3 regions of the Pandoraea sp. SD6-2 genome follow, and region 2 is predicted to be linked to each of the others. Evidence: predicted binding sites of a transcription regulator. Region 2 holds the regulator's gene; each other region holds the start of a gene.
The links. Region 2 encodes sigma-54, which starts transcription at its own class of promoters, with help from an activator protein. Its sites were predicted from a motif close to TGGCANGNAANCTGCTTT; they were not measured.
Positions count from the first base shown of each region.

Region 1 (10,562 bases), on a different contig from region 2:
GAGAATCAGCATCTGGTCGTTGCTCAGTTGGAACTGCGTGTAAGCATAGATACTCGCCCCCGACAGCACGGCGAAGATCAGCAGGTTCGCGCGTCGCCCCAGACGGTCGGTCAGATACGCGCCCGTCAAATAGCCGATGAAAGACCCCAGAATGATCACGAGCAAATAGCCGCCGGTGCCGATGACCGAGAGATGACGCTCGGTCTTCAGGAACGTCGGCAGCCATGTCGTCACGGCGTAGTACCCGCCCTGCACGCCGGTGCACAGCAACGCCGAGAGCGCCGTGGTCTTGATGAGTGACGGCGAGAAAATCGCCCACGCCGAGGTGCGCTTGGCCGCGTGCGCCTCCTGCTTGCGCGTGCGCTCGAACAGTTCCGGCTCCGGCACGTTCTTACGAATGAAGAGCACGAACAGCGCCGGGATCACGCCAATCCAGAACAACACGCGCCAAGCGTACTCCTCAGGCAACAACGAGAACGACGCCGTGTAACACAGCGCCGCCACCGCCCAGCCGATAGCCCAGCCGCTTTGCACGGTGCCGACGGCACGCCCGCGATACTCGGTGCGCACGATTTCGCCCATGAGCACCGAGCCGACTGCCCATTCGCCGCCGAAGCCCAGCCCCTGCAAGGCACGCAGCACGAAAATCTGTTCGAAATTCTGCGCAAAGCCGATCAGGACCGTGCAGACGGAGAACCACAGAATCGTCGCTTGCAGAATGCGCACACGGCCGAAGCGGTCGGCAAGCACGCCCGCCACCCAGCCGCCGATGGCCGAGAACAATAGCGTAATGGTGGCCAGCATGCCGGCCTGCGCCTTGTCGATACTGAACACAGTGATCAGCGTCGTGATCACGAAGGTGAATACCATGAAGTCGAGCGCGTCGAGCGCCCAACCGCCAAACGCCGCAATAAAAGTGCGCCGCTCGGTCTTATTCATCTGGCGATACCAATCCATCTTGTCTCCTCCTCTTGTCCCTGCTGAATTGCGAGAGCGCGACATGCGCCCGGATAGGATAAAAATCAGTGGCGAAAAGCGTCAGTACATCGGGCGGCAATACCGCCGCCCGCGACGCCGCATACGCCGGTGCATCGTCAAACCGTTGCCGGGAACCCGTACAGACGTGCCGGGTTGTCCACCAGAATGCGACGCCGCGTATCGGCGTCGGGCGCCCATTGCGGCAGCAGATTGCGCAACGCGCCCGTGTTCGGCATGCGCGTGAGCGACACATGCGGCCAGTCGCTTCCCCAGACCATACGGTCGGGGGCGTCTTCGATCAGGGCTTGCGCGAAGGGGGTCACGTCGTCGAACGACGGGAAACGCTCGCTGATGCGATAGGCCCCCGAGAGCTTGACCCAATAGCCGTGGTCGCGAACGAGCGAGCGCAGCGCCGAGAAGCCAGGCGCGTCGAGCCCTTGCGCAACCGGCGTGTGTCCCATGTGATCGACAATGCCCGGCACCGGCAGCTTCGTCATGCGCGGCATAAGTTCGGGCAACGCGTTCACATCCATCAGGAATTGCATATGCCAGCCAAGATCCTTGATGCGGTGCGCCAGCGCTTCCATCGCCGTGAAGCCGATACCGCCGCCGAACAACACGTTGATACGCAAGCCGCGAACACCTGCCGCGTGCATCGCTTCGAGTTCGGCATCGGTCACATCCGGCGAAACCACGGCGATGCCACGCAGGCGATCGTTGTGACGGCGCAGCGTCTCGAGCATGTAGCGGTTGTCCGTGCCGTAGACACTGATCTGCACGAGCACGCCGTAGGTCATGCCCGTGGCGTCGAGCATCGAGAGGTACTTGTCTTCGGGCGCGGGTGGCGGCGTATAGCTACGCTCGGGCACCATGGGATACGCGTCGCTTGCGGCAACCACATGCGCATGCGTGTCGACGGCACCGAACGGCACGTCGAAGGTGGGTGGATCAATCTCCGGCAGCGGGCCAAGGCACAGCGGCGCTCCGGCGGCAGGCGTTACGGTCATGTCGACTCCTCAGGAGGCGCGAGGGCGACAGTCACAAACGTCGGGCTCACGCCGGGGGGGGTAAAACAGATCGGGCACCGCCACTGCCGGCACCCGTCAGAAGGCAGCCGCTTACAGCAGCTTGCCCGGATTCATAATGCCGGCCGGATCGAAGACGGCCTTGATCTCGCGCATCAGCCGCAGCTCCAGCGGCGACTTGTACTTCGCAAAGTACTCGCGCTTGAGTTGCCCGATGCCATGCTCGGCGCTGATGCTGCCACCGAAGCGCGCCACTTCGTCTAGCACTTCGGCGGTGATCGCCTCGCCATGTCTGACCATGAAGTCCGCCACTTCACCCGCCGGACGCGACAGGTTGTAATGCAGATTGCCGTCGCCAAAGTGACCGAAGATGAACGGCCGCACTTGCGGGCAAACGCGTCGCACACGCACCTCGGCGCTCGTCATGAATTCCGGAATGGCTTCGATCGGCAGCGAGATATCGTGCTTGAGATGCTGGCCGTCTGCGCGTTGCGCCTCTGAGATTTCCTCGCGCAACTTCCACATTTCCTCGACCTGCCCCAGCGTCGACGACACCACGGCATCCGCACACAGATCGCGCTCGATGGCCGTCTCGATCACACGCTCCAGCAAGGCGGCCAACGATTGTTCGTCGGCCGTGTCGGCCAGTTCGATCAGCACATAACCGGCGTGACGCTCGTTGAACGGCGCACGCACACCGGGCACATGTGCCATCACCAGATCAACGCACTCGCCCGTGAAGAACTCGAACGCCTGCATGCGCGGGCCGCATTCGGCAAACAGCAACTCATACAGTTCCAGCGCCTGACGCGGCGACGTCACCGCCGCGATCACGACCTGACGAACGGGTGTCGGTGCGTAGAGGCGAAGCGCCGCCGCCGTTATCACCCCCAGCGTGCCTTCCGAGCCGATCAGCAACTGCTTGAGGTCGTAGCCGGTATTGTCCTTGCGCAGCGTACGCAGGCCATGCAGGATTTCACCGTTCGGCAGCACGGCTTCCACGCCGAGTACGAGTTCGCGCGTCATGCCGTAGCGAACGACGTTCACCCCGCCGGCGTTCGTCGCCAGATTGCCGCCAAGCTGGCATGAGCCTTCGGCCGCGAGACTGAGCGGCAACAGACGATTCGCGTCGCGTGCCGCGCGTTGAAGGTCTTCGAGAATGCAGCCCGCTTCAGCGACCAACGTGTTGGCGATGGTGTCCAGACTACGCACGGCATTCATGCGATCCAGGCTGAGTACCACGTTCTGCGTGGAGGTGTCGGGCGTCGCGCCGCCGCACAGGCCCGTATTGCCGCCGCGCGGCACGACCGGCGTCGCCGTGCTCTGACAAAGCGCGAGAACTTTTGCGACGTCCTCCGTCGTTCGCGGACGCACGACGGCCTGAGCGTTGCCGCGATACATGCCGCGCCAGTCGGCCAGCCACGGGGCCACGTCGTCGGGCGAGGTGAATACACTGTCGGCACCGACAGCGTCGATAAGACGTTGAGCAAAAGCGGAGAGGGTCATAGGATCACGCGTCGGGGGGGTTACGGTGCAGAAGATGGCATCTGACGAGGGTCAGGCCCGGGTCGGCGCAATGGCGCCAGTGATGACGTCGCGTCCAGGCAGCGTCAGCCCCAGACGCGCCGAAGCACGCAGCAGATGCGAGAGCGACGCCGCGCGCGCCAGCAACGGGTCGCGTGCCTTGATGGCGTTGAACACGGCCACGTGCTCCTGATGCACCTGCGCGGCGAGCCCTTCGTGACGCAGCGTGTTCGTGCGCGCCGCCTGCACGACCTGCCGGATTTGCAGGTTCAGATACTGCAAAAGGTCAGCGTAGTAACGGTTATGCGTGGCGCGCGCAATGGCGGCGTGAAACGCGGTGTCGTACTCCACCCCGTTGTCCGCGTGATACAGATTCGTTTCCAGCTTTTCCAGAATGTCGGCGAGCCGGCGAATGTCTTCGTCGGTATGACGAACCGCGGCGAGCGCCGCAGCGGTGCTCTCCAGATCGAGTCGCAATTCGTAGACGCTGGCGAGATCCGCCGCGTCTTGCCCAACGGGAACCTGAAAACCGCTGGACGGCGTGCGCGCCTTTACGGTCACCCCCGCCCCCTGCCGGCTATCGATCAGGCCCTGCGAGCGCAAACGCTCCGTGACCTCACGGATCACCGCCTGACTCACCCCGTACGTTTCGGAGAGTTGCTTGCCGGTCGGCAACTTCGTGCCGACGGGATAGGTGCCCTGCCGGATAGCGTCCTGCAACTGCTGCGCAACCTGCTCGGTCAGGGTCTTGGGCTTGGTCGTCATCCTCTCGCGGCATCTCATATTTTTCTGGTTTGCATGTTATATGAAAACTTTGAGCATTCACCACCGAGTTAACCCTTAGACTCCCGCACCATGAATGACAAAGGCGGCGGGGAGTCTTGCTCCGCCACCGCCTTTTTTTGCTGCGTTGCGACGCTCAGAAACCGATCAGCGCTTCCGTGACGTGGCTCACGTTCGGTGGCGCGGTGAAGCAATCGCTCACGAGCGCGCGCCATTGCTGGAAGGCTTCGGAGTTGCGGAAGTGGACGGTGTGGTCTTCGAGCGTTTCCCACGTCACCACCAAACTGTAGTGGGTCGGCTGCTCGATGGACTTGAGCAGACGCATGCCGTGGCAGCCTTTCGAGCCCTTGAACAGCGGTGCGGCTTTCGCCACACCTTGCTCGAACGCGGCTTCGCTGCCGGGCTTCACTTCGATCTGGGCAATTTCAAAGATCATCGGATTTCCTAGAGGGTTTGGGTGTAGTGGTGCGAGTGTCGATCCTGTTGTCGTCGCACGAAGGCGCCGCGAGAACGCTCGATTCTATACCGCACATTCGTGTGATGCATCGCATGCGGCGCCCCCCCCTACCATTCCGCATTTTCCACTTGCGTCACTCGCGTCTGCGCACGGACTTCGGTCATCCGTCGGCCACACAGCACCATGAGCGTGCAGTCCGCCACCCCATTTTCACTTCACCTGACAAAACATCGATAAAAATCAAATACCTGAAAAATGCTGGCATCGCTCTTGCATATCTTCCTTCTTCTTTATGTTTGCACCAAAAGAGCACATTCATGCCCAATTCCAATACACCCGGCGACGTGCTGTTCCTTCTGCTCGGCGCGATCCTGGTGCTTGCCATGCACGCCGGCTTTGCGTTTCTCGAACTCGGCACCGTCCGCAAGAAGAATCAGGTCAACGCCCTCGTCAAGATCCTGACCGACTTTGCCGTCTCCGGACTCGCGTACTTCTTTATCGGCTATCCGCTGGCGTACGGCGTCGACTTCTGGTCGAGCGCCACGGTGCTGTCCGAACACAACGGCTACGCGCTGATTCGCTTCTTCTTCCTGCTGACGTTTGCGGCCGCGATTCCCGCCATCGTCTCAGGCGGCATTGCCGAACGTGCGAAGTTTCACCCTCAGTCGGTGGCGACCTTCTTCCTTGTCGGCGTGATCTATCCGTTCTTCGAGGGCATTGCGTGGAACGGACATCTCGGCATTCAGGACTGGCTCACGCGTGTCTTGGGTGCGCCCTTTCACGATTTCGCAGGCTCGGTGGTCGTGCATGCGGTCGGCGGCTGGATCGGGCTGGCGGCAGTGCTGCATCTCGGCGCACGCCGGGGACGCTACAACGGGCAGGGGCAAGTGGCCGCGCATCCGCCGTCGTCGATCCCCTTTCTGGCCCTCGGCGCGTGGATTCTGATCGTCGGCTGGTTCGGTTTCAACGTGATGAGCGCGCAGCGTGTGGGCGGCATCTCCGGGCTGGTCGCGGTCAACTCGCTCATGGCGATGGTCGGCGGCACTCTCGTGGCGATGTGGATCGGCAAGGATGACCCCGGCTTCGTTCACAACGGCCCGCTCGCGGGGCTGGTCGCCGTGTGTGCCGGTTCGGACGTCATGCATCCGCTCGGCGCCCTCGTCGTGGGTGCCGTCGCGGGCGGCCTGTTCGTGTGGCTCTTCACGGTGACGCAGAACCGGCTGCGCATCGACGACGTGCTCGGCGTCTGGCCGTTGCATGGCGTGTGCGGCATCTGGGGAGGACTGGCGGCAGGCATCTTCGGACAGACGGCACTCGGCGGACTGGGCGGCGTGAGCTTCGTCGCGCAGGTTGCCGGGACGGTGATGGGCGTGGCGATTGCCTTCGCCGGAGGTTACGTCGTGTACGGCATCATCAAGCGCAGCGTCGGTCTGCGGCTCGACGACGAACAGGAGTACTACGGCGCCGACCTCTCGATCCACAAGATCACCGCGACACCGGAACGCGAGACGAACTGGTAAGTGCGCCAGTGAAGACAAACAATCATTGTTTGCCTTCGTGCGTCAGCGCGACGTGCTGCCGCCACCCACTCAGACCCGAGTCGATTCAACATCGATATGCGCAACACCGGACCGTGTGCGCGTCACACCCGCCGGGTCGTCCGGCGGCGATTCGACATCGCGCGCCGCTCCCGCGCACGATGACGACGACACCGCCCGCTCCAGCAGCGCCGAACTCCAGTGCTGATACAGCAGCAATAGCCGATACGACGCGCGCGCCGGGGTTGCAACGCCCCACCGCCACGCGTCGCCCGTCCAGCGATGTCCCCAAGGACTCTCCCCCGGTTTCAGGCTCAGATAGCTGATGCCATCGACGCATGACGTATGGCATAGCACGCCGAACCGCTCGCAAGCGCAATCGATCTCGCTTGCCGTCAACGACCCGCCCGAAGCGAGTAAGTGCTCGCGCAGCGCGTCATGCGATGCGATCTTCGTCAGGAGCGGCGTGTCGCAGTGCGCGCAGAGCTGCGTCATGCGCGCTACGCGGTGAAGCACCGCCGTCTGGTCCGCAGCAGGCACGTCTGCGAGCCGCGCACAAAGCAACTGCCACCGATGCGTCAAGTCTTGTGCGTCAAGCGTGAACGCGGTATTGCGCGCCCATGTGCCCAGCAGACTCGTCACTGCGCGACAGGAATCGAGCATGAGACCCGCCACGCGCAAGATGCCCCGGTAGCCGTTGATTTCGGCCGGCGGACTCGTGAACCACGACGGCGCCCAGAGCCCCAGTCGCGCGGGCGGTATCGCCGTATTGGCAAATGTGAAAAGCGTCGCCACGTCGCGAGCCCGCGTGAGCGCGCCTAACGTGTTGCGCCACGATGCAGGTTCCGTCGGCGGCGGCATCGCGACACACGCCTCCAGCAACCGGCACCCCGCGTCCATGCGTTTGAGCACTTCGTCGACCGCGTGATGACGAATCAGCGTCGGCGAACCGAGCGACTGCGTGATCACCCCCTTCGCGCCCTCGAACGCCAGCAGCGTCCAGTCGGCCCAGGGCACCCCGAATGGCGTGTTCGCTAGCGCAGCACCGCGAACGGTGGCTTGCGGGCCGTCACCCTCCGTTGCCCCCTGTTGATGAAAGCACGCGGCGATGATCGCGAGCATCGACAGATTGCCGACCAGGGACAACGCGTCGCGCGCCCCTCGAAAGTGCCACCCCCGGTCGCCCGTCGCGGCGATCGTCTCGAGCCATTGCGCAATATCGCGGTGCACCTGCTCGACCGCGATGCCGCCGGAGACGAAAAGGCCGGGAGCCGCGAGCGCGGCGTCGCCGTGAGTGGGCGCCAACATCGCTTCGACCTGCGCCAGCGTGTCGCCCAGACGCGCATCTCGCTTGTGTGCAAGATCGAACTCCTTGCGGTAGAAGTGCTGACATGGCCCGGTACTCACCCACAATCCCGCCCACGCCTGGGCAAATGCACGCGCCAGCTCAGGGTCGATACGAGGCGACGCGTCGATGCCGTTGCGCCGTGCGTTGCGGGCCGCGTTAGCTGTTCGCTCCAGACCTTCGCCAAGCCCATTTGCCCCGGAGCGATGCTGCACCGACGCCTCATGTATGTCCGCCAGATCAATGTCTGGCGTCGTGCGCCTGCTGACGTTCCCACCGTTTGCGCCTACACCGTTCGGGTACCCCATCGCTCCCTCCCACATCGTCGCCGCCGGGCGTGCCGGCAAACCGTCGACTATAGACAGACGGTGCCGAACGCGTAGCACCCCGTCGAGCGGACACGCACGCCGGCCCCGGCAATCCGGTCTCGACGGCACCGAACGTCGCGCACAGCCCCCTCCCCAGCGAGTACCCACTTACGCAGCTTGCACAAGCGCGGGAATGCCCCCCTCTCGCCAAGTGCCAATGCGGCGCGGTAGACTTTCGCCAAACCTGACATCTGCGGCCCTGTTTGCACGCTTTGGCGAGTCCCCACTTCGCTGACATCGCTGCAAAGCCAGTGTGCCGATGCCACCCCTGCCAATCGGCCAACGATCACGACCTTTCGACGGCCTAACGCGAGCGCACCTGTCGCGCCCCCTAGCTCCTTATGTCCAACACCCCTTCTCAAGCGTCTGCCGCCACCGCGCTTCCCCTCGTCCCGCTCACACCCGACGAGATGCCGCTGGGAGAAGCCCTGCCCTGGGCTATCGTCGATAAAAACGGAGAACCGTTGCTCGCCGAAGGCGACATGATTCCCACGCAGGCCGGACGCGACTGGCTCTTCACCTCGTTCGCGCCGCACCGGGTGGCGAATCTCGGCGAAGACGACGCGACGCTGGCCGACGTGGCTCCGTCACCGGTGCCGGCCACCGGCGAGCCAACGTCCGCCACTGGGACACCCCCACCGCAGTACGCGCTCACCGACCTCAATCTGCGCCCCGGCGACTGGCTACAAATTCAATTGCCGCCAGGGGCCGGATCGCAGCGGGTGCGCACGCGCGTCATTGGTCATGCACCGAATCAGATGCTGTTCGTCACGGCGCCGACCGGCCGCACTGCGCCTCCCGCCTTGCAAGTGAGCGAGCGGCTTGAACTGTGGACTTTCTCGGGGGAGGACATTTACCACTTCGTCTGTACCGTCGAACGTGTCGAGCGAGCGCCGTTCGATTACGCCATTCTCTCGGCACCCGCGCAAATTCGCCGCAAGGTACTGCGCCGTTCGCAACGCGTGTCTGCGAAGCTGATCGCGTCGGTCGTCGCGGGTGAGGCGCGTCACCTCGCATTGCTACAGGACGTGAGCGCCGAAGGCGTTTCACTGCTGGCGGACACATCGCTTGGCGCACCCGGCGAAAGCATGCAACTGGCGTTTCGCGTGCGTGTCGGTGATATCGACATGCCCATCGACGCCGCCGGCACGATTCGCGGCGTTCACCAAGGCGATGACGGAAGCTATCTTCACGGCATCGAATTGCCCGTGCTCGAACCCTCGCATTACGTCGCACTGAAGTGCTACGTCTATGAGCGCCTGCTCGCGCTCGGGGGGGCCTGATGGCAAAGCCGAAGTCTGTGCCGGCCGAGCGGCCCCGCACACTCGCCAGTCAGACACTTTTCCGCGGTCTCGATATCGTGGAAGCGGTCGCCGCCGGCATCGACACCGTGCCGGCCCTCTGCGCGCACACCGGCATCACGCCGTCGACGACGCATCGCATTGCATCGGCCCTGGTGCACGCGGGGTATTTGCGATTCGAACCGCGTCGCGGTTATCGCCTGGGCAACAAGCTCATCGAGTTGGGTTTTCTCGCGTATCGTCAGATCGACTTGCCGCGTGTCGCCCGGCCGACGCTGGAGCAGTTGGCGAGCGAGACGCAGGACACCGTGCATCTGGCCGTCGCCGATGGCTGGGAGGTGATGTACCTCGACAAATTGCCGGGGCAACGCGCCGTGGAAATCAGCTCGCGCATCGGCGGTCGCAAGCCGATCTGCGTGACCGGCGTGGGTAAGGCGCTGCTGCTCGATCAGGACAAAGCGCAATGGCAGGCGCAGCTCGAGCACTATCAGGCGGAGCGGCCCTCGCATCCGATCGACACGGCGGCATGGCTCGCTCGCATGCATGACTATGCCCGCCACGGTTACGCCTTCGATCTGGAAGACGACACCCCGCAGATCCGCTGCGTAGCGGCCCCGGTGTACGACGCAAGCCAACATATCGTGGCCGCCATCAGTGTCTCGAGTACGACCAAGTACATGAGCCGCGAGCGCATGCAGGAACTCGTGCCACGCGTGAAAGACGCCGCGGCACAGATCAGCCGTCAGCTCGGGTGGTCCGGCAGCGCACGCTGATTCCCGTCATCGACAGACGAAAAAAGCCGGCCCCTGCCTGAAGAGGCGGGGGCCGGCATCGCTACCGCGTCGGAGATGCTACGTCAGGCAGCGCGACGCTTGAGCAGATCGAGCGCAACGTCGACGATCATGTCCTCCTGACCGCCCACCATGCGACGCTGCCCCAGCTCGACGAGAATGTCGACGGTCTTGAGGTCATAGCGTGCCGCAGCAGCTTCGGCGTGACGCAGGAAGCTCGAGTACACACCGGCGTAGCCGAGTGCCAGCGTCTCACGGTCCACCCGCACGGCACGATCTTGCAGCGGACGCACGATGTCATCGGCCGCGTCCATCAGCGTGTACAGATCGCAGCCGTGGTTCCAGCCCAGACGCGACGCCGCCGCGATGAACACTTCCAGCGGCGCGTTCCCCGCGCCTGCCCCCATGCCCGCAAGGCTGGCGTCGATGCGATCGCAGCCCTCTTCCACGGC
Region 1 covers NZ_KB944458.1:802-11,363, forward strand. Annotated here, with positions in the region: gene C266_RS25235 (MFS transporter) at 1-957, opposite strand, end outside; gene C266_RS25240 (amidohydrolase) at 1,095-1,985, opposite strand; gene C266_RS25245 (FAD-binding oxidoreductase) at 2,097-3,509, opposite strand; gene C266_RS25250 (FadR/GntR family transcriptional regulator) at 3,561-4,292, opposite strand; gene C266_RS25255 (antibiotic biosynthesis monooxygenase) at 4,447-4,746, opposite strand; gene C266_RS25260 (ammonium transporter) at 5,085-6,287, shown strand; gene C266_RS25265 (hypothetical protein) at 6,357-7,865, opposite strand; gene C266_RS25270 (flagellar brake protein) at 8,360-9,301, shown strand; gene C266_RS25275 (IclR family transcriptional regulator) at 9,301-10,092, shown strand; gene dmpG (4-hydroxy-2-oxovalerate aldolase) at 10,176-10,562, opposite strand, start outside.
Region 1: C266_RS25260 (ammonium transporter) is a predicted target of sigma-54. The motif match lies at 5,027-5,044, and genes of this name have one in related genera.

Region 2 (10,562 bases):
CCTTGAGAGTATCGATGCCGCGAAGTTGCAGGATCGTATTCCGCACAGCGGCTTCGACCAGCACGGCGAGGTTTCGCCCGGCCGCCACTTGCAGGATGACCTTGTTGATGGGCAGGCCCAGCACGTCCACTGTCTGCGCTTCGAGCGGCAGGCGTTGGAATTCGCCGTCGGGGCGGCGCACCAACTGGACGATCAGCTTGAGCTTCATCTTCCGGCGCACTGCCGTTTCACCGAAGATCGTCTTGATGTCGAGCAGGCCCAGACCGCGCACTTCCAGCAGGTTTTGCAGCAGCGGCGGGCAGCGGCCTTCGACGAAATCCGGCCCGAGTCGCACGAAATCGACGGCATCGTCTGCGACCAGTCCGTGCCCCCGGCTGATCAGTTCCAGGCCGAGTTCGCTCTTACCGAGACCGGAATCGCCGGTGAGCAGCACACCCATGCCCAAAATGTCGAGAAACACGCCATGCATCGTGCATCGCGGGGCGAACACACGCGAAATGTACAAACGCAGGCTGTCGATGACTGCTGCCGTCGACATCGGTGTGGTGAACAGCGGTGTGGACGAGCGGGTACAGCGCAACACCAGATCGGGCGGGGCTTCGAGGCCGTCGGCGACCACGAGGAACGGCGGTTCGAGCGCAATCACTTCGCCCATATGACGCTTGCGGTTTTCGTCCGTGAGGCGCTGGTAGTAGCGCAACTCAGCCTCACCCAGCACCTGAATCCGGTTCGGGTGGATGAGGTTCAAGTGACCCACGAGGTCGGCGCTGGAGGTGGCGGTGGCCACGCTCTCGGGCGTGAAACCGCGCTCCCATCCCTCATGGCCGGTCAGCCACGACAACCGCAGCGTGGCGGCGTTGTCGTCGAAAATGCTCTGCGCGTTGATGCCGGTCAGTTCCACCGCGTCGCCTCGTTCGGTTGGGTGTGGGAGCTACGAATTCTCTGAATTTCGCGGCGGATACCGGCGCATACGCCGGTTCAGGGCTGCCAGTTGGCGAGTGCGGCGTGGATCTCGTCGGCACTCGGCGCGCGGCTCAACGTCTCGCGCATCGCGCGATCGGAGAGCAACTGGGCAATTTCGGAAAGAATCTCGAGATGTTGCTGCGTTGCCTGCTCAGGCACCAATAGAAAAAACAGCAGGGAAACCGGCTGACTGTCGGGCGCTTCGAAGGGAATCGGGTCTTCGAGACGCACAAATGCTGCCATCGGATGCTTGAGGCCCTTGATACGCCCATGCGGAATGGCCACGCCTTCACCCAGTCCGGTCGAGCCCAGACGCTCGCGTGCGAACAGATTGTCGGTCACAAGCGCGCGCGACAGGCCGGCATTGTTCTCGAAAAGAAGCCCGGCTTGCTCGAAGACGCGCTTCTTGCTGGTGACGGACAGTCCAAGCAGGATGTTGGACGCAGGTAAGAGTTTGACTAAACGGTTCATCTTGTAATGCGGGCGAACGCTTAGTCGCCCTCCAACCCCCGATTGACCTCGCATTATAGACCACCCGCTACGGTGCCCGCGGCAATCCATGGAACTTGGCGGAACCATATAAAAGGGGCCGTTCAACGGCCCCGCGGTGGGTGATGCCAGACTTATGACAGGCGTGCATGCGCTTGGGTGGCGCCGTGCGAACTCACATGCCTGTCAGTCGATGCGACTACCTCGCCCGGACAGGCTCATTGCGGCGGCTCTGCCTCGGGAGGTTGCTGGTGCTTGAGGGCCTCGCGACCGTGATCCTGAACCTTGTCCTTGTATTGCATTACCTTGCGGTCGAGCATGTCGATCAGCTTGTCGATGGCGGCATACATATTCTCGTCACACTTCTCGACGAAAATTTCCTTGCCCTTGAGATACACGGTGACGCTAGCAATCTGGCGTCCGGCCTTCTCCTTGGTCTTGTCGACAGATAGGATCACCTCGGCACCAATGAGCTGGTCGAAATGCCTCAACACGCGTTCGAGCTTGTTGACGACAAATTCGCGCAGTGACGGCGTGAGTTCGAGGTGATGTCCACTGATCTTCAGATTCATAGCTGCTCTCCTTGCTGAAATGCCGAAGTGCAGGCCGCATCATCAACGACGCTGGCTAGCGGGAGTGCGAGCCATTGACGTGACGCAATGTCGCACTGCGGCGTTATGCCCCAGCGAGCCAACATGGCACACCAGGACCGTCCTACAAAGATTTGCGCAAGTTCACTGCGGGGATTCGCATGGCCTCACGGTATTTCGCGACGGTGCGCCGCGCTACCACGAACCCTTGCTCTGCCAGCAGTTCCGCGATACGGCTGTCGGAAAGGGGGGTCTGCGGGTCTTCTGCTCCTATGAGTTGCTTGATGAGTGCGCGGATGGCGGTCGATGACGCTGCGCCACCGGCTTCCGTTGCCACATGTGAACCAAAGAAGTACTTCAGCTCAAAGGTTCCAAATGGAGTGAGCATGTACTTACTGGTAGTCACGCGTGAAATCGTGGATTCGTGTAAGCCCAGCGTATCAGCAATCTCGCGTAAAACCAAGGGCCGCATGCCGATTTCGCCATGCGTGAAGAAGTTCTTTTGACGCTCGACAATCGCCTGCGCCACGCGCAGGATCGTATCGAAACGTTGCTGGATGTTCTTGATCAGCCAGCGGGCTTCCTGAAGCTGCTGCTGTAAGTTGCCGGTGCCCGGATCGTTGCGGTTATTACGCAGTATGCGCGCATACATCTCATTGATGCGCAGGCGCGGCATGACATCGGGATTGAGTTCCGCAGTCCAGCCGCTGCCCTGTTTGCGCACAAGCACATCGGGCACGACGTAATCGGCCTGGGGTGAGCCATAGGCGGCGCCGGGGAACGGGTCGAGCGAACGAATCAGTTGATGGGCGGCGCGCAAGCTGTCTTCGCTCACGCCCAGCTGGCGGCGCAGACGGGTGTAATCGCGTGCGGCCAGCAATTCCAGGTGATCGCTGACGATTCGTAGCGACAGTGTGCGAACGTTGCTCGCGGGCAGACGCTGGAGTTGCAGCCGCAGGCACTCAGCCGGGGTGCGGGCGCCCACGCCCGCCGGGTCGAAGCTCTGCAGCAGTGCGAGTGCGGCGTTGATTTCTTCGGTCTCGAGCGCCAGCTCTTCGGGCATTTCTGCCTGAATTTCATCGAGCATGGTGCCGAGGTAGCCATCTTCGTCGAGCGATTCGATCAGGAATTCCACCAGCGCCCGGTCGCGCGGACTGGCTTTGGTCAGGCGCAACTGGGCCAACAGGTGTTCGCGAAGATTGGGGTGATCGACATGAAGTTGCGGACGGGCGTTGTCGTCGTCGTCCGATGCGCTACCCGAGCGTGCGAAGTCGTTCAGGCTCCAGTCGCTGCCGCTGTCCTGGGCGTTGTCGTCGAAGCGCGTCTCGCCGTCGAGTTCGCGGGCTTCGTCGCGGCCGTTGGCGGGTTCGGAGCTGTCGTTCGTGCTGCTGCCCGACGTGCTCCGCTCGTTGCGCAGCGACCCGTCCGTGCCCACACGTACCGAGCCCGCGAGCCAATCGTCCTCGCGTTCGAGCATCGGGTTCTGGGTGAGGGCGTGCTCGACTTCTTGCTGAAGTTCGAGCGTCGACAGTTGCAACAACCGGATCGATTGCTGCAACTGCGGCGTGAGGGTCAGGTGCTGGGAGGTGCGGAGTTGAAGAGTCGGTTTCATAGCGTATCTCGCCTTCATTGTAGAGGCTTTGTCACGCCAGCGGAACCGGCCCTGTTCCCTATCGGGGGCAGGGTTTACATGCGAAAAATTTGCTTTACATCCGGAAATTCTCGCCCAGATAGACGCGGCGGACGCTTTCGTCGGCCACGATCTGGTCGGGTGTGCCGGCAGCGAGCACCGAGCCTTCGCTGATAATGTAGGCGTGATCGCAGATGCCGAGCGTCTCGCGTACGTTGTGATCGGTAATCAGGACACCGATGCCGCGGTCCTTCAGGAAGCGCACGATGCGCTGGATTTCCAGCACGGCAATCGGATCGACACCTGCAAATGGTTCGTCAAGCAAAATAAAGCGCGGCTGCGTAGCCAGTGCGCGGGCGATTTCCACACGGCGGCGCTCGCCGCCCGAGAGCGACATCGCCGGATTCTCGCGCAGATGGCTCACCTGCAATTCATCGAGCAGCGCTTCGATGCGGCGTTCGATCTCGTCGCGCTTGAGCGGTTTGCCCTGTGCATCGAGTTGCAATTCGAGCACGGCGCGGATGTTGTCCTCGACCGTCAGCTTGCGAAATACCGACGCTTCCTGCGGCAGATACGAGACCCCCATGCGGGCACGTTCGTGAATCGGCAGTTCGCTGATCAGATTGCCGTCGAGCTGAATTTCACCGTCGTCGGCCGGCACGAGGCCCACGATCATATAGAACGACGTTGTCTTGCCTGCGCCGTTCGGGCCCAGCAGACCCACCACTTCGCCGCTTTTCACGTCCAGCGAGACATCCTTGACGACGGTACGGGCGCCGTACTGCTTCTTGAGCGAGCGTACGACGAGCGCGCTCGGCTTGCCCGCCGGGCCGAGGCCGGGATTGATGTTCGAGGCGTTGCTGTTGGCAGAATTACTCACGCGGATTCCCGATACTTTTTGAGGGAGACAGCGGCGGCAGATCGCCCTTGGCGGCTGCCCCCGGCTTGCTCGCGCCGCCGGGCTGCGCCTGATTCGCGCCCGTTGCATTGCGCGGGGCGAGCGTGGCGCGCACGCGGCCGTTCGGATTGTTGGCGTTGACCTGATCTGCGCCGCTGTTCGCGGTATAGACCTCGTTATACGTGTCGTACGTGATCACGCTGCCGTGGATCTCATCGAGCACCTTCGTGCCGCCGGCCAGGCGCTTGAGCGTGGCTTGCGTGGTGAGCGTGGCGACTTCGGTCTTGCCGTTGTAGTAAATCGTCTGACCCCAGCCGTCGATGTACTCGTCGAGGCCGTCGCGCTTCTGGCGCATATAGGCGAGCGGGCCGCCCGGCTTGTAGTAGGCCGTAGCGTACTGATAGCCCTCCGGGTCCTGAGTCACTTCGACGCGATCGGCCTTCAGGAGAATCGTCCCCTTGGTCATCGTCACGTTGCCGGTGAAGATGTTGACCTGCTTGAGGTCGTCATAGCTCATGTGATCCGACTCGATATTGAGCGGCTTGTCGCGGTCGGCACGCTCGGCGTGGGCGAGCGGCGACACCAGTGCGCCGAGCACGGCGAAGGCGGTGGCCAGCGCGCGCAGGGTACGCATCGACAGGAAAACGGGTCGCGGGTTGCGGCGATCGGTCATGGGGTCTTGGAGCCCTGTTTGGTCTGGGGAGGCGCGTTGGTTGCGGCGGGCGGGGCCGGGGGTTTACTGCCCATTTCCGCCGGCTGGATCGTGCCGTGAACATTGCCGAGCAATTGTACGGCGCGCGAGATGTTATTGAAAATCATGCCGTCGCCGTACATCACGGAAGACCCTCGGAAGAGCTGGACGGGAAGTTCCGTGCGTACGATGTCTTCGTTCACCAGCACCTGGAAGTGTTCGGACAGCGCGCGCATTTCCGGATCGCGCGGTCCGGCCTGACGAACGACCACGGCATCGTCGTACATATCGACGATCGACATGTCGGCGTTGAGCGTGCCGCGCTTGCTCGTGGCCGTCACTTCCGGTTGATCCGGCGTGAACGCACGCACGGCGGGCATCGTGAGCGCCGTGGTCTGGTCGTCCTCGAAATGCGTCATGTGGACCGCATTGATGCGGTATTGCGTGAGCCCGCTCGCCGACAGCGTGGAGATGGCCATGTCGTCGGCATAGTAATCGGGAACGTGCCGCTTCACATACGGCGCGCGATCGGCGTCGGAAGGCAGCGTGCGTTGCACGAGCCAGTACGTGCCGGCCGCCAGGCTGGCCAGCGCGACGACGGCGATTAGGGAGGCAGATGAGACGCGTTGAATGGCCATGAGTGATCGGCTTCCTCTGCGCGTCAGGCCAGGGCTTCGGCGAGCAGGGCGTCGTAACGTCCCTGAGCGCGCAGGATGAAGTCGCACAGCTCGCGCGCGGCGCCTTCGCCGCCACGCGTGCCGGCAATCCAGTGGCAACGCGCCCGCACTTCGGCGTGGGCATTGGCCGGGCAGGCGGCGAAGCCGACGCGTGTGAGTACGGGCAGATCGGGCCAGTCGTCGCCGATATGCCCGCAAACATCGGCCGTCACCGACACCTTGGCGCACAGATCCTCGAACGCGGCACGTTTGTCGTGCACGCCCTGATAGACGTAGGCGACGCGAAGATCCGCCGCGCGCTTGGCGACGATGTCGGAGTGGCGGCCGGAGATGATGGCGGTGACGATGCCGGCGTCGGCGAGCAGCTTCAGGCCGTGCCCGTCGAGTGAATCGAACGTTTTGATGACCTCGCCGGCCGGGCCGTAGCGCAGGCCGCCATCGGTGAGCACACCGTCGACGTCGAACACCATGACACGCAGGCGAGCCGCGCGCGCGTTGGCGTCGGCATGGGCCACGTTGGACGAAGTGGATTGGGCGATGCTGGATTGACTCATGGGCTGGAGACTCACACGACCTTGGCGGCGAACAGGTCGTGGACGTTCAGCGCACCGACGAGGCGGTCGTTCTCGGTCACGAGCAGTTGCGTGATGCCGAAACGCTCCATCAGCTCGGCGGCTTCGGCGGCGAGTTGATCGGGGCCGATGGTGCGCGGGCCGGCCTTCATGACGTCGGCCAGCGTGAGCGTGGTGAAGTCGAGCGTACGTTTGAACAATCTGCGCAGATCGCCGTCGGTAAAGATACCCACCACGCGATCGTCGGCATCGACAATCGCGGTCATACCAAGCCCCTTGGCCGTCATTTCGAGCAGGGCATCGGACAGGCTGGCATCGGTGCGCACCCGCGGAATGCGTTCACCGGTACGCATGACATCGCGCACGAAGGTGAGCAGACGCCGGCCGAGGGCACCGCCCGGATGCGAGCGGGCAAAGTCCTCTGCGCCGAACCCGCGGGCGTCGAGCAGCGCGACGGCCAGCGCATCGCCGAGGGCGAGGGCGGCCGTGGTGCTGGCCGTGGGGGCGAGTCCCAGAGGGCAGGCTTCCCGGTCGACGTGTGCGTCGAGATGCACATTCGACAGGCGTCCGAGGCTGGAGCTGGCGTTGCCCGTCATGGCGATGAGCTTCGCGCCGATGCGCTTTATCATCGGCAGGATGCTGACGAGTTCGCCCGTCTCGCCCGAGTTGGACAAGGCGACGACGACGTCGCCGGCCGTGATCATGCCCAGGTCGCCGTGGCTGGCTTCGGCGGGGTGAACGAAGAATGCGGGGGTGCCGGTGCTGGCGAACGTGGCGGCCAGTTTGCGGCCGATGTGACCGGATTTTCCCATCCCGGTGACGACCACACGCCCGCGGCAATCGAGCAGCAGCGAGACCGCTTCGAAGAAGCTGTCGTCGAGGTGCGCGGAGACGCGTTCGATGGCGTCGGCTTCCGTGCGCAACACCTCCCGGGCGACCTCGAGTGCCCGGCCTGGATTGATTTTCGCTATCATGCGCGGAGTATATCAAAACGGACGCGGCGCCGAGGACAGCCGCGCCAGGCTTGGCCCCGCGGCGTTCGCGCCGTTTCGCGGCGCGGCCCGGTCCCCCTCGGATGCCGCCGCGCGGACGCAATCTGGCACGGCACTTGCATCATCCGTGCCGTGCGTATTCGGATTCACCCAGGAAACCCACCTTAGCTGATGGCATCGCCGCTCGAACTCACTCTCGTCCTGTTGTTTGCCGCCTGCGTTGGGGTGGTGCTGTTCCGCATGCTCCATTTGCCGCCGATGCTTGGCTATCTGAGCGTAGGCATCGTGATCGGCCCGCACGCGCTGGGGCTGGCCGCCGATTCGCAGCGCGTGCAATACCTCGCGGAGTTCGGTGTCGTCTTCCTGATGTTCTCCATCGGCATCGAGTTTTCGCTACCCAAGCTCAAGAGCATGCGCCGCGTGGTGTTGGGGCTTGGCGTTTCTCAGGTCTTGGGGACGTTGATCGTGGCGGTCGGGCTGGGGGCGGCCGTCAACCTGTTCTGGTCGTTCTCGTGGCAGGCATCGGTAGCACTCGGTGGTGCGCTTGCCATGTCGTCGACGGCCATCGTCACCAAGATGCTGGCGGAGCGTCTGGAACTGGAGACCGAGCACGGCCGCAACATCATGGGCGTGCTGTTGTTCCAGGATCTGGCCGTCGTGCCGCTGCTGATCGTGATCTCCGCCCTTGGCGGTAATTCGAAAGCGCTGGTGCTGGCGCTGACGCTGGCCGCGCTCAAGATTACCGGCGCGCTGGCGTTGTTGCTGTGGGTTGGTCAGAAACTGGTCGGCCGCTGGTTTCACATCGTGGCGGCGCGGCGCTCGCAAGAGCTGTTCATGCTCAACCTGCTGCTGCTCACGCTGGGCCTTGCGTATATCACCGAGCATCTTGGCCTGTCGATGGCCCTGGGGGCGTTCATCGCGGGCATGTTGATTGCAGAGACGCCGTTCCGCCATCAGGTGGAAGACGACATCAAGCCGTTCCGCGACGTACTGCTGGGTCTGTTCTTCATTACGACCGGCATGTTGCTCGACCCGGCCATCGTCATGAAGCAGCCGCTGCTCGTGCTGTTGTTCTTCGTCGGCCCGCTGATCGTCAAATTCACGCTGATCGCCGGTCTCGCGCGTTTATTCGGCAGCTCGCCCGGCACGGCGATCCGTACCGGTCTTGGCTTGGCGCAGGCCGGCGAGTTTGGCTTCGTGCTGCTCAATCTGGTGATCGACCGGCAACTGCTCGACCCCTCGCTGTCGCAGGCTGTGCTGGCCGGCATGCTGCTCTCGATGCTGTGCGCGCCGTTTCTCATCATCAACGCCGACCGGATCGCGCTGCGTTTCGTCGCCAACGAATGGATGATGCAGTCGTTGCAGATGACCAAGATCGCCACACAGAGCATCAAGACTTCGGGGCACGTCATCATCTGCGGGTATGGGCGATGTGGCCAGAACCTCGCGCGCATGCTCGAGCAGGAAGGCATCGGGTACGTGGCGCTCGACCTCGACCCCGACCGCGTGATGGAAGCGGCCAGTTCCGGCGAGACCGTCGTGTTCGGCGATGCGGCCCGGCGTGAAGCGCTCGTCGCCGCAGGGATTCACCGCGCCGCCGGTATCGTGGTGACGTACGACAGTACTCCGGCCGCGCTAAAAGTGTTGGCGCAGGTTCAGGCGCTGGAGCCGACCTTGCCGGTTGTCGTGCGCACGGTCGACGACACGCATATCGACGACCTGATCGCCGCAGGCGCGACCGAAGTCGTGCCCGAGATCGTGGAGGGCAGTCTGATGCTGGCGTCGCACGCGCTGGTGCTCATGGGCGTGCCGATGCGCCGCGTGTTGCGCCGGGTGGCGCAGGCGCGTAACGAGCGCTACAGCCTGCTGCGCGGCTATTTCCACGGCCTTGACGACGAGGACGAAGGCGGCGAGCGCGAGCAGGTCCGCCTGCAATCGGTGCCACTGTCGCTGAACGCCGATGCGGTCGGGCGCACACTCGGCGAACTTCGGCTCGACAAGCTCGGCGTGACCGTCACGGCCATCCGCCGGCACGGTATTCGCGGCGTCGAGCCGGTGTCGGAAACGCGTCTGATGGCCGAAGACATCGTGGTGCTGCGCGGTCTGCCCGAAAAACTGACGGCGGCCGAACACCGTCTGCTGGGGCGCGAATAGCAGGCATCAGAAGACGTTCGGAGACGTCCGGACGTGTGCAGGGCGGGCAAGGCACCTGCTCAGGGGCGTCTTCGCCAAATGACGACGGGGCGCCGGGCCTTTTTGGCATAATGTGGCGTGTTACCTATCAGTACCCCAAGAAGGATCCCCGTGCAGATCGATGAGTCTCCTGCCGCTTATATCAAAAGCCAGATCCGCACCGTGCCGGACTGGCCCTCGCCCGGCGTGCAGTTTCGCGATATCACCCCGTTGCTCAAGAACCCGCGCACCTTGCGGGTGTTGATCGACGTGTTCGTGCATCGCTACATGGAGCACCGGCCCGATTACATTGCCGGGCTCGACGCGCGCGGCTTCATCCTCGGTTCGATTCTGGCGTACGAGTTGAACATCGGCTTCATCCCCATTCGGAAGAAGGGGAAGCTGCCGTATCAGACGGTTGCGGAAGAGTACGAGCTGGAATACGGCAGCGCGACCGTCGAGATTCACGCCGACGCCTGCGGTCCGGGGGATCGCGTGCTGCTGATCGACGATCTCGTCGCCACCGGCGGCACCATGCTGGCGGGCAAAAAGCTGCTTGAGCGTCTGGGTGCCACCGTCATCGAAGGCGCGGCCATCGTCGACTTGCCGGAACTGGGCGGCTCGCGTCTGATTCGCGATGCCGGATTGCCACTGTTCCTGCTGTGTTCGTTCGAAGGCCACTGAGCACGCGCCCGGCCCGCCTCGATCCCCCCATGCCCTTTCCCTGACCTGGACCGCGTCGATGCCCAATCTCTGGCTGTTCCTGCTGACCTCGGTCGCGATCACACTCGCACCGGGCCCGGACAACATGCAGGTCATCGCGCGCGGCATTGCGCAGGGGCGCCGTGCCGGGCTGGCTGCTGCGGCCGGCTTCACGTTCGGCTGCCT
Region 2 covers NZ_KB944454.1:502,915-513,476, reverse strand. Annotated here, with positions in the region: gene hprK (HPr(Ser) kinase/phosphatase) at 1-901, opposite strand, end outside; gene ptsN (PTS IIA-like nitrogen regulatory protein PtsN) at 979-1,434, opposite strand; gene hpf (ribosome hibernation-promoting factor, HPF/YfiA family) at 1,671-2,024, opposite strand; gene C266_RS18630 (RNA polymerase factor sigma-54) at 2,167-3,654, opposite strand; gene lptB (LPS export ABC transporter ATP-binding protein) at 3,749-4,519, opposite strand; gene lptA (lipopolysaccharide transport periplasmic protein LptA) at 4,545-5,243, opposite strand; gene lptC (LPS export ABC transporter periplasmic protein LptC) at 5,240-5,899, opposite strand; gene C266_RS18610 (HAD family hydrolase) at 5,923-6,492, opposite strand; gene C266_RS18605 (KpsF/GutQ family sugar-phosphate isomerase) at 6,504-7,484, opposite strand; gene C266_RS18600 (monovalent cation:proton antiporter family protein) at 7,674-9,656, shown strand; gene C266_RS18595 (adenine phosphoribosyltransferase) at 9,807-10,358, shown strand; gene C266_RS18590 (LysE family translocator) at 10,417-10,562, shown strand, end outside.

Region 3 (10,562 bases), on a different contig from region 2:
ACAGATCTCGCCTGAGGCGAACGGTGGCTGACGCTCGCCATGCTCGTCGAGAATCGCCACCTCCATGCCTGTGCGCGGCACACCGCAAGTGCCGATGCGCGCGTCGGGCGCGTTGTCGTCGTCGCTGTGCAGCCACGGCGGCAGTACCGTGATGTTGCCCGTCACCTCGCCCAGACCGTAGTACTGCACCAGCACTCGGCCCAGCTTTTGCAGCGCGTATTTCTGATCCGCGCGATACATCGGCGCCCCGGCATAGATCACAAAGCGCAACGAGCTATGGTCGTAGCGATCCACCGCCGGGTCTTCGACCAGCATCTTGACGATGGTCGGCACCGTGAACATGTTGTCGACGCGATAACGCTCGATGGCCTGCCAGACCTGCTCCGCGTCCATCTTCTCGCCCGGCAGCAGCACGCTGGCCGCCCCGCGTGCCGTATTCACGATGGCGTGAATGCCCGCCCCGTGCGAGAGCGGCGCCACCACCATCGAGCGGCTGCGGTAAGTGATGCCGGGCATCAGATCGGCCAAATGATTGGTGACGACGAAAGCCATCTGCCCATGCGAGAGCACACCCGCCTTCGGATGGCCGGTCGTGCCCGATGTGTAGAAGAACCACAACGGGTCTTCGTACTCGACTTCCGCTTCATAGCCGGGGGCGCCGAGGTGTTCGGCCACCAGTGTCTCGTAGTGCATCTCACCCGCGCGCGGCGCGCCCAGCGCAATGACATGGCGCAACGCCGGCGAGGCGGCACGCACAGCGTCGACATGCCCCTCGAAGCCCGCGTCGTAGATCATCACGCAGGCGCCGCTTGATTGCCCCAGATATGCGGCTTCCGGTGGGGTGATACGGAAGTTCGTCGGCACCCAGACCGCGCCCAGCCGAAAGGCGATCCACGCGCTCTCGAAGATGGGCAGGTTGTTGCGCGAATGCACCAGCAGCTTGTCGCCACGGCGCACACCCAGCTTGCGCAAGGCATCGACGGCGGCGTTCACGCGGGCGTCGATCTCGCCCCACGTGCTGACCTTCTCACCGATGATCACGCCGGGTTCGTCAGGATGACGCCGGGCAACGTCGGCCAGCAGCCGGCCGAGATTCATGACCTTCTTGAGCATTTCGCTCGTCTCCTCTTTCTTCTTTCTCAGTCTTGCTGTCTGTCTTGCCCGGCCAACGCCGGGCAACCTGCCTGACACTGTCGTGCAACGTATCAGCGCGCTTCGAGAATGCTCACGTAGTTCGCCACTGCCGCCCCGCCCATGTTGAAGACGCCCGCGAGCTTCGCGTTCGGGATCTGCATCTCACCCGCAGACCCTGTCAGTTGCATGGCGGCCATGACGTGCATGGAGACGCCTGTCGCCCCGACCGGGTGCCCCTTTGCCTTCAACCCGCCCGACGGATTGACCGGCAGCAGACCGTTCTTTTCGGTCAACCCCTCGGCCACCACGTTTGCACCCTGCCCCGGCTTGGCGAGCCCCATCGCCTCGTACTCGATGAGTTCGGCGATGGTGAAACAGTCATGTGTCTCGACCAGCGACAGGTCTTTGAGCGAGACGCCGGCAACGCCCAGTGCCTGACGCCAGGCGTGCTGTCCGCCTTCAAACGCCAGCGGGTCACGACGCGAGAGCGGCAAGTAGTCGTTGACCTGCACCGCCGCGCGAAAGCCGACGGCCTTGGGCATCGTGCGCGCCACGTCGGCAGACGAGATCACGAGCGCGGCAGCTCCGTCCGACACCATCGAGCAATCGGTACGCTTGAGCGGCCCGGCCACGAACGGATTCTTCTCGGAGACATTGCGGCAGAAGTCGTAACCGAAGTCCCGACGCATGTGTGCGTAGGGATTGACCGAACCGTTGCGATGGTTCTTCGCCGCAATGCGTGCGAGGGCGTCGGACTGGTCGCCATAGCGGTCGAAGTACGCTTGCGCAATGGTGCCGAACACGCCCGCAAAACCGCCCGGAATGTCGGCCTCTTCGCGTGCGTAGGAACATTTGAGCAACACCTCGCCGACCTGCGGCGTCGCCAGTTCGGTCATCTTCTCGAAGCCGATCACGAGCACGTGCGTGGCTTTGCCCGCTTCGATGGATTGCAGTCCGCCATACACGGCGGCCGACCCCGTCGCGCACGCATTCTCGTAGCGCGTGGCCGGTTTGAAGCGCAGGCCGGGAATTCGGTTGAAAACGAGCGACGACGGGAAGTCCTGATACAGGAAACCGCCATTGAAAGTGCCGACGTGAATGGAATCGATCTGTTCGGGCGCGAGGCCCGCGTCGTCGAGCGCAGCTTGTGCGACATCGGCCAGCAAGACTTCGGCATCGACGTTGTCGAGTTTTCCGAACTGGGAGTGGGCCCAGCCGGTAAGGCATGCAGCAACCATGAAGTGTCTCCGGAAAAATGGGGTCATCCAGACTCCGGTGAGCAATTTCGATGCCAGACATGGGCACCTCCCCACGCCGATGACGCGCTAACGGCATCCACGGCGCATTGCAGCTCGATTGCGATGCTCGCGCTTGTGGCGCTTTCGCAATTGACGTAAGCGTAAAGCCGCATCCACTACGGCATCAAGTGAATTCGGATGCACACCAAACGAAATGTATTTGCTGTGCTGCAACACAACCGGCCGGGCACGGCGGCATGCGACACCTGTCGCATCGCTGTCGTCGATCACATGCGACAGGTGTCGCAAGGCGGGCGGCAAATGCGACAGGTGTCGCACCGCATCCGGGTGCCGATCGGACTCCGCTCGCAGATGCAGCAAACGGCGCTCGCGGCGCCGACGTACCGCCACGGCGGGTTCCGCCAGATAAAAGGAAGCGCAGCGAGGCAACCCGACACGCGCGGGACTTCATGAGTGCTTAACAAGATAAGGGTTTTCCCGCCTGGGCTGCGATCTGGCATTCGACTTGCGTAAGATAGCCAAGCCACTTGCGAGTCGCTTCACGCTTGCATTAGGAGTTGGCCGGGGCATTGCAGGGCAACACGACAGCACGCCTCGCGCATCAGACGCAGTCACCAAACCAATAATCAGGAGACATGCAGTATGAGCAATATGGACCGCCGCCACTTCATCAAGGTTGTGGCCGCCACTTCGGCCGCTGCCGCCACGGGGTTGTATCAGACGCAGGCCCGCGCCGCAGAATTCACGCTGAAGTTCGCCAACAACCTGCCCATCAGCCATCCGATGAACATTCGCGCCAAAGAGATGGCGCAGAAAATCGCAGAGCAATCGAAGGGCCGTATCGACTTCCAGATTTACCCGAACAACCAGCTCGGCACCGATAGCGACATGCTGAGCCAGATCCGTTCGGGCGCCATCGATTACTTCACGCTCTCGCCGCTGATTCTCGGCACGCTGGTGCCCTCGGCGCAGATTTCGGGCGTGGGCTTCGCGTTCAAGGATTACGGTCAGGTGTGGGCGGCGATGGACGGCGACCTCGGGGCGCATGTGCGCGGCCAGATCGCCAAGACATCGGTGTTCGCCTTCGACAAGATCTGGGAAAACGGTTACCGCCAGATCACCACGAGCAGCCGCCCGATCAACTCGCCGGCCGACCTCAAGGGCCTGAAGATCCGGGTGCCGACGAGCCCGCTATGGACGTCGATGTTCCGTGCCTTCGACTCGTCGCCGACATCGATCAACTTCGCCGAAGTGTATTCGGCCTTGCAGACGCACATCGTCGAAGCGCAGGAGAATCCGCTCGCGCTGCTGACCACGGCCAAGCTGTATGAAGTGCAGAAGTACGTGTCGATGACGAACCACATGTGGGACGGCTTCTGGTTCCTCGCCAACAAGCAGAAATGGGACAAGCTGCCCAAGGACTTGCAGGCAATCGTCACCGCCAACGTGAACGCCGCGGCGATGGCGCAACGCGACGACGTGCGCAAGCTCAACGACGGCGTCATGGCCGAACTCAAGCAGAAGGGTCTCGTGTTCAACGCACCGAACAACGAGCAATTCCGCGAGAAGCTTCGCGCCGCCGGCTTCTATGCCGAATGGCACAAGAAGTTTGGTGACGAAGCGTGGACCACGTTGGAAAAGTACACCGGGAAGCTCGCGTAAATGGACACGTTGACGATGACGGCCGAGCCGACGCACGCGCTCGCCCGCCTCTTCTGCCACGTCAACCGCGCGGTGATGAAAGTCACCGAAGCGGCTGCCGTGCTGCTGGTGGTGGCGGAAACTCTCATCCTGCTCGCGGGCGTGATCTCGCGTTACGGGTTCGACAATCCGATCACCTGGTCTGACGAACTGGCGCAGATCCTGTTCATCTGGCTATCGATGCTCGGTGCGGTTCTGGCGCTCGACCGGGGCGAACACATGCGCCTGTCCGCCATCGTCAACAAACTCCCGGCGGCATGGCGCGACTGGTTCCAGACCATGGCTGCGCTCACGGTCTGCGTGTTCGTCGCGCTCATCATCATGCCCGCGTACACGCATGCCATCGAACAGATGGACATCACCACGCCCGCGCTCGAAATCCCCGACGGGTTGCGCGCCGCCGCCCTGCCGGTCGGCGCAGCGCTGATGCTCGTCGCGGCCATCTCGCGCATGGCGCGGTGCTCGACCCTGCGCCAGTTCGGTCTTGGCGTGTTGGTCGTTGCCGCGCTCGGCACCGCACTCTGGCTCGGCCGCCCCGCACTCATCGCGATGGGCAACTACAACCTGCTGGTGTTCTTCGTACTGATCGTCGGTGCATGCGTGGCAGGCGGTATTCCGATCGCCTTTGCCTTCGGCACGGCAACGCTGGCCTATCTGGCACTCGTGACCGACGCGCCGCTTCAGATTGTCGTCAGTCGCATGGACGAGGGCATGTCGGGCCTCATCCTGCTGTCGGTGCCGCTGTTCGTGCTGCTCGGCGCGCTGATCGAGATGAGCGGGCTTGCTCGCAGCCTGATCGAATTCATGGCCTCGCTGCTCGGCCATGTGCGCGGCGGCCTGCAATACGTGCTGCTCGGTGCGATGTTCCTGGTCTCAGGTATTTCCGGGTCGAAGGCTGCCGACATGGCAGCCGTGGCGCCAGCCCTCTTCCCCGAAATGCAGCGACGCGGATCGAAACCGGAAGACCTCGTCGCACTGCTCTCGTCGACCGGCGCCATGACGGAGACGATTCCGCCCAGCCTCGTGCTCATCACCATCGGTGCGGTGTGCGGTGTGTCCATCACGGCGCTCTTTGTTGGCGGCCTGCTGCCTGCCGTCATCGCCACGCTGGCCATCGTCGTGGTGTGCTTCACGCGCTCGCGCAAAGAGGCTCCCAGTGCGGCGCGCCGCGCGCCGTGGAGCGTGATCGGCAAGACGTTCATCGTGGCGTTGCCGGCACTCGCTCTGCCGATTCTGATCCGCACGGCCGTCATCGAAGGCGCCGCTACGGCAACGGAAGTGTCCACGATCGGTATCGCCTACACGATCGTGATCGGCCTGCTCGTCCATGCCTTCAAGAAGCACCTGAACTTCAAGCGCCTGTATCCGCTGCTCACGGAAACGGCGGCACTTTCCGGCGCCATCCTGCTCATCATCGGCATGGCCACCGCCATGGCCTGGGCGCTCACGCAGTCGGGCTTCTCCGCCAAGCTCGTCGGGCTGATGCATGGCGTACCGGGCGGACAGATCGGCTTCCTGCTCATCTCGATGGTCGTGTTCATCGTGCTGGGCAGCGTGCTGGAAGGCATTCCGGCCATCGTGCTGTTCGGGCCGCTGCTCTTTCCGGTCGCCCGCTCGCTGGGCATTCACGATGTGCACTACGCGATGGTCGTGATCCTGTCGATGGGCATGGGCCTGTTCGCACCGCCGCTCGGCGTCGGTTTCTACGCCGCGTGCGCCATCGGCAAGACGTCGCCGGACAAGGTGTTCAACCGGATGTGGACCTACATGGGCGCGCTGCTCATCGCACTGCTTATCGTGGTCTTCATCCCCTGGATCTCGATCGGCTTTCTGAAGTAAGACACTCCCACTAACGGTTTCTCGATATTACCGACGGGCTCCGCCGCGCTGCTGGCGGCGGAGCCCGTGCTGTAGAAGTCAATAAATTTAGGAGTCCATAGCATGATGGAGAGAGTAGCAGTTGTCACGGGCGGCGGCATGGGTATCGGCGCCGCTATCTGCGAACGGTTGGTGAATGACGGCATGACGGTCGTTGTCGCCGATCTGAACGAAGGCGCGGCGGGTGAGACGGCGGCGAAGCTGAACGCGGCGGGTGGCAAGGCGTGGGCGCTGGGGATGAATGTGGGCGACGCCGCATCGATTGCCGATGGCTTCGCACAGATCGCGCAACGGTATGGGCGTTGCGATGTGCTCGTGAACAACGCGGGGATCGCCAAGACATTCCCGTTTCTCGACTATCCACTCGATCACTGGCATCAGGTGATGAACGTGAACCTCACGGGCACGCTGCTGTGCGGGCAGCACGCCGCGCGACTCATGCGCGAACAGCGCTGGGGACGGATCATCAATCTGGCGTCCGTGGCGGGCATTCTGGCCAGCGCAGGACGCACGGCCTACGGAACGTCGAAAGCCGCCGTCATCGGCCTCACGCGCCAGATGGCCATTGAACTCGCGCCCTTCGGCATTACCGCCAACGGCGTCGCCCCCGGCCCCATCGACACGCCGCTCACGCAGGTGCTGCACTCCGACGTCTCACGCCGCCACTATACGGAGACGACGCCCCTCGGCCGCTACGGGCAGCCCAGTGAGATCGCTGGCGCGGTGAGCTTTCTGGCATCGGACGACGCGTCTTACGTGACAGGTCACATCCTGCCGGTCGACGGCGGCTTTGTGGCAGCCGGGATTCTGGAGATCTGAGGCGGCGCCGTCCAATCTTTCCGCATGACCGCGATAGACACAGGGCGAGTCCTGTCTATCGCGGTGGCCCCGACGCGCGACAGCCGCTCGCGCATAGTACGCATACCGGTCAGAGGGCCGTCATTGCCCTGCGTTCCTCGTCGGTGAGGATCGGGCCGTCCAGCGTGACTTGCGAGTGATCGTCCTTGAACTTTGCAATGATCGGCTTCAACTCGCTCTTGATATGCTTTTCGCTGTAGCCATTGAAGAGATGGCCAATCAGGCCCCGACGCAAATCGCTGCTTCCCATATACCAGTCGGCAATCGGAAACGTCAGATTCATGTTGTATTTCATCATGATGCCCATGTTGTGGTGGGCGGTGTGATGGCGCCGAATGGTGTTGATGAACGGCATGTTGCGCACGAACCAGTTCTCGTGACAGTGGCAACAGTAGTGGAAGGTTTCATAAATGACGTACTGACCGACCATGGTCAGGAACACCATCCAGCCAGCGTTGGCGTTCAGTATCCATGAAGTCGCATAACCGATGACCCCGCCGCCAATACCAAGCGTCATCAGCACACGCCATGGGAAGAACACGATCCGGAACTCACGCGTCGTGTCGATCGTCGACAACTGGTCGGTGAAGTACTGATGATGCTGGCGTGTATGCCGGTTGTAGATCTCGCGCAGGCCCCACACATCCACCCGACGGTGCATGACGAATCGATGCATGAACCACTCGACGAAGTTGCCCGCCAGAAAAACCGGAACGATCAGGAACCATTCCCAAGTCGGATTCTGCAAACGGCTGACGGCATACCATACCGCGCCAATCGCCACGACATACATCACGATGATATGCAGCATGCCGTTGTACATCGGGCTTATGTCGGACTTGTATTGTTCCCTGAACTTCAACTGACGCTCTGTAATCATGACTTGTCTCCTGTGTCTGAATCAACGCGAATTGCAAAATAAACAACTAACATATTAGTTGTGCAAAAACAAGAATCATCGGAATGGCGTTCACTGTTTTGTGAAGTGGAAGCGATGAAATGATTCGGGATGGACGTTCGTGCCGTTGGTGCCGGAGAAAGTGCGTCCGACCGGCCCCACTGGCGTCAGGCGCGGTCCCCGCCGCAGTTCCGCGCGGCGGGGACCGCGCCCCGCCGGGTCAAGAACGGGTAAATCTCTTGCAACGGGTCAGTGCGAAACGTCCTCCAGCGAGCGGCCCTTCGTCTCGACGCCAAGCAACAGTACGGCCAGCGCGGCAATCACGAAGGACAGAGCCCCCATGGTGAACACGCCCGTTTGTCCCCAGGTCGGGAGCAGCACACCAATGGCGAAAGGGCCGGCGAGAGAGCCGACGCGTCCGATGGAGGAGGCAAAACCCGAGCCCGTTGCACGGATGCGGGTCGGGTAAAGTTCCGGTGTGTAGGCGTACAGCACAGACCACATGCCGAAGAGAAAGAACTGCATCAGTAGCCCTGTGGCAATCAACTGCTCAATCGGCGCCTTGTTGCCTGCCGCCTGACCGTATAGATAGGCGGCGAGCGCACTGCCAAGCAGCATCAATGCGCAGGTCGGCTTGCGTCCCCATTTCTCCAGCAACCAGGCTGAGAAAAGGAAGCCGGGGATGCCTGCCAGCGAGATATAGACGGTGTAGAGCACGGATTTGGTGATCTCGTATCCGGCCTGCTGCAGCAACGCCCCCAACCATGTTGTCAGCCCGTAGTAGCCCAGCAGCGCGAAGAACCAGGTGGTCCACAACATGACCGTTCGCTTCGCATACACGCCGCGCCAAATCTCCGAAAAGAGCGCCTTCCGGCCGGTCTGCTGGTGCCGCACGCCCGGCACGATGACGGGTTCCGGCAACCTGCGGCCGTAGGCCGTCTCCACTTTGGCTTCGATGTGGTTCATCACGTCCGCCGCTTCTTTCATGCGCCCAGTGTCTTCCAGCCAACGAGGCGATTCGGGCACCATTCGCCTGATGACGAACACGAAAACGGCCGGGATCGCCAACGCGATGAAGATGCCGCGCCACCCGATCACCGGGAGCATGAAGTAGGAAAACGCGCCAGCCGCGATGAAGCCGATGGGCCAGAAACCTTCGAGGATGGCCACATACTTGCCGCGACTTCTGGCCGGAACGATCTCTGAAACCATCGAGAGACCGATCGGGAACTCCATGCCCATGCCGAAGCCGAGCAGAACGCGGTACATCATCAGCGACTCGACATTGTGAGCAAAGCCGCACATCAGGCTGCCGGCCCCCCAGAAGACCATGCTGACCTGAAAGACCGGCTTGCGCCCGAACTTGTCCGCAAGAAGCCCCGCGGTGGCGGCACCCACGAACATGCCGAGAAAGCTGGAACTGGCGAGCAGTCCGGCCTGCGAGGCGGAAAGGCCGAACTCCGCCTTGATCGAACCGAGAACGAACGTCATCAACCCGAGATCCATGGAATCGAAGAACCAGGCGGTGGCGATGATAGAGAAAAGCGTTCGTTGATAGTTCGTCATCGGTAGTCGCTCAAGACGCGCGACGACGTCAACACCTAGCCGCGACGCGGCTGCGGACATATCCATGCTTGTGTCTCCTTTGTTACATTTTTCTGATATTCATCTAACATATTAGACATTGAGACGCAAAGCGACCGGTGTGTCCGGCCGAATGGTGAATTGTGTCTTTGCGCGGCGACAGCGACCTGTCGAATCGATGGGAATCGCGTTGATCAGGCTGCCGACCGTCTCTCAGTCTTCTCGTCTCGAAGACCTCCACGCCACGCGTTGTCGATGATTTCCGCGTAGCACTCTTCGATATTCCCGACCGGGAATGCTTTGGCCAACCGAGTCACGCCAAGTGAATCGATGAGCAGATCCCTCAGCGATCCCTGGGAAATGCCGAAGGCATTGAGATCAGTGGGGATGCCGAGCTTGCCAACAAGCTCGCGCAATTTGTGGGGCAACTCGCGAACGGCCTGCACTTCGTCGTCGACCTTGATGCCGAACATTCGGGCCACTTCGAGGAGTTCAGCGTGGCGCGACTCGCGCAACGCATCGATGACATATGGCAGGACAACCGCATTCGTGGCGCCGTGGGACTTGTGCGTCAGCGCCGCGACGCCATACGCAATGCCATGAACCGCATTGAGTCCGGCGCTCCCATATGACATTGCGGCGTAGACGCTCGCGTAGCACATACCGACGCGCGCCTCCACGTCGTTACCATCTTCGTAACAACGAAGTAGATAGGCGGTGGCTAGCCGGATCGACTCACGCGCAAAGATCATGGTCAGACCGCTGCGACCGCTGTAGCCGGGGTCGAAGGAGCCGTTTCGATCGAACCGATCGGAGTCGAGCGTGACGAACGATTCGAGCGCGTGGGTCAAAGCGTCGATGCCAGACTCGGCCGTGACCTTGGGCGGGCATGTGAATGTGAGTTCGGGGTCGATAGCAGCGACGACCGGACGTAGCCGATTGTCCATCACGGCGGTTTTGATGCCGGTCGGCGGATCGAACAGAATGGTTCCGGGGGTGAGTTCCGACCCCGTGCCGGCGGTCGTTGGCACAGCGATGTGGTCGATGACGGGCGCATCGCTTGCCACGCCGCTTCCGAAGTCGCGAATGGGGCGGCCCGCCGGAAGCGTGACGCACAACGCCTTGGCCAGATCGATGTTGCTGCCGCCTCCTAGCGAGACGATGTGATCCGGCAACTGGCCGCCCTGCGCGATACGCAGTTCGTCCGTCGCGCGATCGCACAGATCCGTGGTCGGGTCGGGCTGACCGCC
Region 3 covers NZ_KB944452.1:60,426-70,987, forward strand. Annotated here, with positions in the region: gene C266_RS15305 (acyl-CoA synthetase) at 1-1,143, opposite strand, end outside; gene C266_RS15310 (acetyl-CoA acetyltransferase) at 1,206-2,372, opposite strand; gene C266_RS15320 (TRAP transporter substrate-binding protein) at 3,036-4,055, shown strand; gene C266_RS15325 (TRAP transporter large permease subunit) at 4,071-5,933, shown strand; gene C266_RS15330 (SDR family NAD(P)-dependent oxidoreductase) at 6,036-6,791, shown strand; gene C266_RS15335 (hypothetical protein) at 6,901-7,710, opposite strand; gene C266_RS15340 (MFS transporter) at 7,978-9,360, opposite strand; gene C266_RS15345 (iron-containing alcohol dehydrogenase) at 9,507-10,562, opposite strand, start outside.
Region 3: C266_RS15310 (acetyl-CoA acetyltransferase) is a predicted target of sigma-54. The motif match lies at 2,411-2,428, and genes of this name have one in related genera.